One region of the Streptomyces sp. NPDC110618 genome, then DNA from elsewhere that is predicted to be linked to it. Evidence: riboswitches for the same ligand, from Rfam matches in the RefSeq annotation. Region 1 holds a riboswitch; each other region holds the start of a gene.
What was found. A riboswitch is a leader RNA that binds a small molecule or an ion and turns the genes downstream of it on or off. The one in region 1 is predicted to bind cobalamin.
Positions count from the first base shown of each region.

Region 2: linked by a shared signal. The riboswitch ahead of ACZ7L7_RS14010 (energy-coupling factor ABC transporter permease) and the one ahead of ACZ7L7_RS34300 (ribonucleoside-diphosphate reductase subunit alpha) in region 1 are both predicted to bind cobalamin.
Region 3: linked by a shared signal. The riboswitch ahead of ACZ7L7_RS12910 (cobalamin biosynthesis protein) and the one ahead of ACZ7L7_RS34300 (ribonucleoside-diphosphate reductase subunit alpha) in region 1 are both predicted to bind cobalamin.

Region 1 covers NZ_JBVKBN010000030.1:75,234-77,485, forward strand. The annotation lists gene ACZ7L7_RS34300 (ribonucleoside-diphosphate reductase subunit alpha) at 1-1,265, opposite strand, end outside; cobalamin riboswitch at 1,386-1,509, opposite strand; gene ACZ7L7_RS34305 (GNAT family N-acetyltransferase) at 1,562-2,062, opposite strand; gene ACZ7L7_RS34310 (DUF3311 domain-containing protein) at 2,104-2,252, opposite strand, start outside.
Region 2 covers NZ_JBVKBN010000006.1:183,241-185,492, reverse strand. The annotation lists gene ACZ7L7_RS14015 (energy-coupling factor ABC transporter substrate-binding protein) at 1-133, opposite strand, end outside; gene ACZ7L7_RS14010 (energy-coupling factor ABC transporter permease) at 130-843, opposite strand; cobalamin riboswitch at 874-1,056, opposite strand; gene ACZ7L7_RS14005 (LysR family transcriptional regulator) at 1,151-2,053, opposite strand; gene ACZ7L7_RS14000 (RidA family protein) at 2,150-2,252, shown strand, end outside.
Region 3 covers NZ_JBVKBN010000005.1:394,829-397,080, reverse strand. The annotation lists gene ACZ7L7_RS12920 (nSTAND1 domain-containing NTPase) at 1-502, opposite strand, end outside; gene ACZ7L7_RS12915 (CU044_2847 family protein) at 489-845, opposite strand; cobalamin riboswitch at 1,032-1,171, shown strand; gene ACZ7L7_RS12910 (cobalamin biosynthesis protein) at 1,273-2,214, shown strand; gene ACZ7L7_RS12905 (cobyric acid synthase) at 2,211-2,252, shown strand, end outside.

The sequences.
Region 1 (2,252 bases):
GCGGTCTGGTTGGCGGTGCGGTTGGCGGCGTCCTTGAAGGTCATCCAGCCGTTGCCGGTCTGCGCCAGGGTGCGCATCATCCGGCCGTACAGATCGCGCGCCGCGATGGTCTTCCGGGCGAGCCCGGCCTGCTCGGCCTTGCGGTAGGCGGCGTCGAACTCCTCGCCCCACAGGTCCACCAGCTCGGGCACGTCGGCCGGGGAGAACAGGCTCCACTGCTCGTCGGCGTTGACCCGGCGCATGAACTCGTCCGGGATCCAGTGCGCGAGGTTCAGGTTGTGCGTACGGCGGGCGTCCTCACCGGTGTTGTCCCGCAGCTCCAGGAACTCCTCGATGTCGGAGTGCCAGGTCTCCAGGTACACCGCCGCCGCGCCCTTGCGCCGCCCGCCCTGGTTCACGGCCGCCACCGAGGCGTCCAGCGTCTTCAGGAACGGCACGATGCCGTTGGAGTGCCCGTTGGTACCGCGGATCAGCGAACCCCGGCTGCGGATACGGGAGTAGGAGAGCCCGATGCCGCCGGCGTGCTTGGAGAGCCGGGCGACCTGGTGGTAGCGGTCGTAGATGGAGTCCAGCTCGTCCTTGGGGGAGTCCAGGAGGTAGCAGGACGACATCTGGGGGTGCCGGGTGCCGGAGTTGAACAGCGTGGGGGAGGAGGGCAGGTAGTCGAGCCGGCTCATCAGCCCGTAGAGCGCGGCGACCTCGTCCACGGACCGCGCGCTGTCGTCCTCGGCGAGTCCGGCGGCGACGCGGAGCATGAAGTGCTGGGGCGTCTCGACGACCTTGCGGGTGATCGGGTGCCGCAGCAGGTAGCGGCTGTGCAGGGTGCGCAGCCCGAAGTAGCCGAAGCGGTCGTCGGCGCCGGTGTCGATGACCGCGTCCAGCCGCTCGCCGTGCAGCCGTACGAACTCGGCGGTCCGGTCGGCGATGAGCCCCTCGCGGTGACCGACCGCCACGGACTCGGTGAAGCGGGTGACGCCCTGCGAGGCGGCCTCGGCGGCGATGGAGATGGTCAGCAGCCTGGCGGCCAGCCGCGAGTATGCGGGGTCCTCGGAGATGAGCCCGGCGGCCGCCTCGGTGGCCAGTTCGCGCAGCTCCGCCTCGTCCGCGCGGGCGGACCGGCCGCGCAGCGCGGCGGCGGCGACCCGTCCGGGGTCGGCGTCGGGGAGGTCGGCGGTCAGCTCGGTCAGGGTCCGCAGCAGCGCGGCACCGGGACCGTCGGTCTCCACCGGTGCGGCTGAAGCCGGATCGGCTGGCGCGATGGTCACGTGGGGCTCTCCCTCGCTCGGCACGGGGCCACGCGGAGGGCAGCGGGCAGCACGAGCGCACGGGGCGTCGCGTCCACCGGCCCATCCCACGAGGCCCGGACGTCGGGCACCCGGACCGGACGGCCGGGCGCACTGTCGGCAGGTCCTCGGACTGAACAGGCGTGCGGAAACACGCCAGTACACCGTTGCGGGACAGTTCCGGATTCGCACCGGATTCCCCTGCGGCGACAGCGAGCATGAGCATACATCTTGTGCCGGGCCGCGACGCCACCCCCAGATGTTGTGTCGCGCTGGCTTCAGAGTGTCAACTCATAGGTGAGCAGAGTGAACTCGGGGTGCTCCGGCAACGGGTGCCAGTCCCGCTCCGGGGCGCGGTTGAAACCCAGGCGTTCGTAGATGCGGTGGGCGGCGCGCATCGAGGGCTGGGTGGACAGGACGATGCCCGCCGACGTGCCCGTGGCGCGGTCGACGCACGCCTGGACCAGGGCCTGGCCGACACCCCGGCCGCGGGCCTCGTGGGCGACCGCGAGCATACGGATCTCGGCCTCTCCGGGGCGGGCGAGGTCGGCCATCGGACCGCCGGAGGGGACGTAGGTGACGCCGCCGAGGAGGCGGCCGGAGTCGGCGGCGACCAGGACGTCCGCGGCGGCGGCGCGCCTGGCCACGTCCTTCAGCTCGCTGAGGTACCAGTCGGCGTCGCCGAAGGCGAGCAGTCCGTCCCTCAGGTACGCCTGCGCGGTGATCTCGCCGAGTTCGTCGTACTCGGCGGGTCTGGCCGGCCGGATCTCGAAGTCCATGGAGGAAATTCTGTACGAGTCCGGCCGCGCCCCGCGCCGGTTCACTCGCCGTCGGGCGCCGCCCCGCGGGAGCGCCGGTCGAGCCGGCGCAGCGTGTACGCGGCCAGGGTCAGCGCGGTGGTCAGGACCACCCACGCCAGCTGGTACCAGTAGAAGAACGGGACGCCGGCGACGGACGGTTCGGCGCGCG
Region 2 (2,252 bases), on a different contig from region 1:
CGGTCTCGGCCTCGCCGTCGGCGCCGGTGAACGGCTCCTCCTTGTGATCGCCCATCCCGAACACCAGCGGCGCGACCGCGAGCAGGACGACCGCGAGCAGGAGCAGCAGGTTGATCTTCGTGTTGCGGTTCATCGGGCCACCGCCTCCGTCTCCGTCGACCCGGTGCGGGCCTGCCTGCCGCCGGAGATCAGCACGCCGAGCCGGGTCAGCTCGCCCTTGCTGGACTGCACCAGCAGCCGCATCACCAGCACCGTGAGAAGACCCTCGCTCACCGCGAGCGGGATCTGGGTGACGGCGAAGATGGAGCCGAACTTGCCGAGCGCGCCCAGGAATCCGCTGCCCGGGTCGGGGAACGCGAGCGCGAGCTGGACGCTGGTGACGCAGTACGTGGACAGGTCGGCGACGAAGGCGCCGCAGAACACGGCGACCATCAGCGGGACGTCGTAGCGCCGCAGCAGCTTGTAGACGGCGTATCCGGCCCAGGGGCCGACGATCGCCATCGAGAAGACGTTGGCGCCGAGCGTGGTCAGCCCGCCGTGCGCCAGCAGCAGGGCCTGGAAGAGCAGGGTGATGGTGCCCAGCACCGCCATGATCGGCGGCCGGAACAGGATGGCGCCCAGGCCCGTGCCGGTGGGGTGGGAACAACTCCCCGTCACCGAGGGCAGTTTGAGTGCCGACAGGACGAAGGTGAAGGCGCCGGAGGCGCCGAGGAGCAGGGTGCTCTCGGGATGCTCCCTGACCTCACGGGTGAGGGAGCGGACTCCGTGGACGACGAACGGCGCGGACGCGACACCCCAGGCGACGGCGTGCGCCGGTGGCAGGAAACCCTCGGCTATGTGCATGGCGCAGCAGACCCTCTCCAGCACCTCGTGGATGGTTGACGTGCCCTGGCCGGTCTCCTGGCTGACGGGTGACACCGCCCGGCTCCGCCTTCCCGGATCACTACGATCCAGTGGCTGCCCGCGAGGGCCGGAGCCGGACTTCCCGATCACAGTGGCGAGGGCCGCACCGGTTTCGCACCGGATTTCCCGTTCACCAAGGCCTGGTGACAGTAATGCCTGATCAGCTCGGCTGACAAGCGCGCCTCGGGGGCGCAGGGGCGGCGCACGCGGGCTCACTCGCGCGGAGCACGCACCGTGTCCGGCAGGCTCACTGGGCCGCCTTCGGGCTGACGGTCCCCAGGAGATGGGCGACCAGGGGGTTCCGGTCGGATGTGCGCCACGCGACAGCGACCCGCGTCCGCGCGGTGCCGGGTTCGATCCGGTGGAAGGCGACCCCCTTGAGGCGGATGCGCCGGATGCTCGCCGGTGCCAGCGAGACGCCGAGCCCGGTCTCCACCAGGGCGCACACGGTCTGCCACTCCACCGCGTCCTGGACGACGTCCGGTACGAACCCGGCCCCGGCGCACAGGTCGAGGATCCGGTCGTACAGCCCCGGACCGACCTCCCGGGGCAGCAGGACGAACGGTGCGCCGGCCAGGTCGGCGAGTCGAACGGTCCGCCCGGCGGCCAGCGGGTGCCCGCTGGGCAGGACCGCGACGAAGGGCTCGGTGAGCACGGTGCGGAAGTCCAGCTCCCCGTCCGGCTTCTCGGGCTCCCGCAGCAGACCGATGTCGAGGGTCCGCTCGCGCAGCGCGGTGAGCTGCGGAGCGGTCGTCATCTCCCGGATCTCCAGCCGCACTTCGGGGAACCTGTGCCGGAAGTCGCGCAGCAGACCGGGCAGCACGGTCAGGGCGAGCGAGGCGGCGAACCCGATCCGCAGCCGTCCGGTCCGGCCGCTGCCGACCGCGCGGGCGGCGGCCAGACCGTCGGCGAGGTCGCTCAGGGCCCGGCGCGCGGCGGGCAGCAGCTCGTGCCCGACCCGGGTGAGCGCGACCCGCCCCGGCTCACGGGTGAACAGCGCGTGCCCGACCCTGTCCTCCAGCCGGCGGATCTGCTGGCTCAGCGGCGGCTGCGCGATGCCCAGGCGGGCGGCGGCGCGTCCGAAGTGCAGTTCCTCGGCGAGGACGACGAAGGCGTGCAGCTGGGGGAGGGGCAGTTCGGGGCGCTCCATGGTCCTCCCTCTGCGTGTCTCCATACGCGTAGAGATATCGGTCGATGCCATTGACAGTATTCGACGTATCGACCCTGGTCACCTAGCGTTCGGCGCATGACAGAGCGACGCGTGATCCTCAGCGGCTCGACGTTCGAGGAGCAGATCGGTTACGCCCGTGCCGTGGTGGACGGCGACTGGGTGCATGTGTCCGGGACGA
Region 3 (2,252 bases), on a different contig from region 1:
TGTCCCAGACCGGGCCGCCCGAGAAGCCCCGGCCGATCGTTCGTTCCCTCGGCTCCATCGACGTCCAGCCCTTGCCCACCGGGGCTCGGAGGCGGCCGTCCACCCAGACTCCGTGGTCGTCGGTGCGCAGGGGGAAGCCCAGGACTCGGAACGGGTGGTCCCAGACCGACGTACCGCCCGCCAGGCGTACGGCCCTCGTCCCCGGCACCGGGTCCAGGCTCAGCAGCGCGATGTCGCCGCCGCCGTCCGACGCCACGGGGCGCCAGTGCGTGACCCGCGCCGGTACGCGGGCGGAGGGGACGGTCAGCAAGGGGAAGTCGACCGCCACCGGCTCGCCAGGCGGCACCGGCTCCGTGTCGGGCACCCCCAGCGCGTTCGCCACCACATGCGCGCACGTGCACAGCGTGTTCTCGGCGATCAGGAAACCCGTGCCGGTGACCTGGCCGTCCGTTCTCCAGAAGCGGGCGATGCCGAGGGGGAGTTCGTCGTCAGGGGCCGGCATCGGTGTCGCGCTGGGTGGGCAGTTCGGGGGCGTTCGCCCAGTTCATGGTGACCGTGAAGTGCGCCTCGGTGGAGCCCCGGGCGACGACCACGCCCGCCTCCGCGCTCAGCGTGATGCCGAATTCGACCGTGACCGAGTCGGGCGATCTGGGCAGGGCGCGGGCGTTGTCCAGGACCGCTCCCAGCGCCGGGCGGACCCGGGCGAGCGCCTGTTGGAGGGTTTCCGCCGCGCCCGCGACCTGGCCGCCGCGCGAGACGCGCTGCACCCCGGCCGGTCCGTCGCCCGCCACCTCCAGCAGCACGATCTGCCCGTCGTCCAGCACCATTTCGCCCACGTACGCCACGGACCCGGCCTCCCCCTCGGCTGTGCTCGGTCGGTTCAGGTATTCCAGTTCGTCACCTCACGCAGCCGCAAGGTGATTCCCCGTAGTCAGCTCATGTGGGTGAAACACCTGAGGCATCGTCGCCCCCACAGACCCGGTGTGGGCCTCAGCACACTCTCCCCTCGCAGGTCAACGGCAAGTTGACGGCTCATTCGGGGGCGTGGTGGACTGCCCGAGCCAATTACGGCGGCAGGAGAGGAAGCCGGTGCGAATCCGGCGCGGTCCCGCCACTGTCACCGGGGTAGTAACCCCCGGGAGCCAGGAACTCTCACCGCCGGTCTCGTCGAGCCAGGGCGTGGACACCCTGAGTGAGGACATATCGCGATGCCCGCATGCCGATCGACATCCAGCACCAGAACCCTTTCTGACTCCACGATCGGCTGAGCCGATGCGGGCCGATCGCGTCTTCGCGTACGGCACCGCCGCCGGCCTCCTGGGCGACCTGCTGCTCGGCGATCCGCGCCGGGGGCATCCGGTCGCCGTGTTCGGGCGGGCCGCGGGCGCCGTGGAACGGCTGTTGTGGCGGGACGACCGCGGCCGGGGCGTGGTGCACGCGGGCGTGTGCGCCGGTGGCGCCGTGGCGCTGGGGGTGCTTGCGTCGCGTGCCGTGCGCCGGTCCCCGATCGCGTCCGTCGCGTTGACCGGGGTCGCCACTTGGGCTGTTGTCGGCGGGACTTCGCTCTCCCGCGAGGCCCGGACCGTCGGGCGGGCCCTTGAGGCGGGGGACATCGAGGCGGCGCGATCCCGGCTGCCGCATCTGTGCGGGCGGGACCCGCAGGCGCTGGACGCCGACGGCATCGCGCGGGCCGTGGTGGAGTCCGTCGCCGAGAACACCTCCGACGCCGTTGTGGGCGCGCTCGTGTGGGGCGCCGTGGGCGGGGTGCCGGGGCTGCTCGGCTTCCGGGCCGTGAACACGCTCGACGCCATGGTCGGCCACAAGTCGCCCCGCTACCTGCGCTACGGCTGGGCCTCGGCCCGCCTCGACGACGTCGCCGGCTGGCCGGGGGCGCGGCTGACCGCCGTACTCGCCGCCGTCGCCGGGGGCGATCCGCGGGGTGCGGTACGGGCCTGGCGTGCCGACGCGGACAGGCACCCGAGCCCCAACGCCGGGCCGGTGGAGGCGTCGTTCGCCGGGGCGCTCGGAGTGCGGCTCGGCGGGACCCTGTCGTACGGCGGGCGTGTGGAGCACCGGCCGGTGCTGAACCCGGAGGGACGGGCCGTGGAAGTCGCCGACATCGAGCGTGCCGTACGGCTGTCGCGGCGGGTGAGCTGGCTGACGCTGGGGGTCAGTGCCGCCGCGCGCCGCGTGGTGCGGGGGAGGCGGTCATGAGCGGCGGGGGGCTGCTCGTCGCCGGGACGACCTCCGAC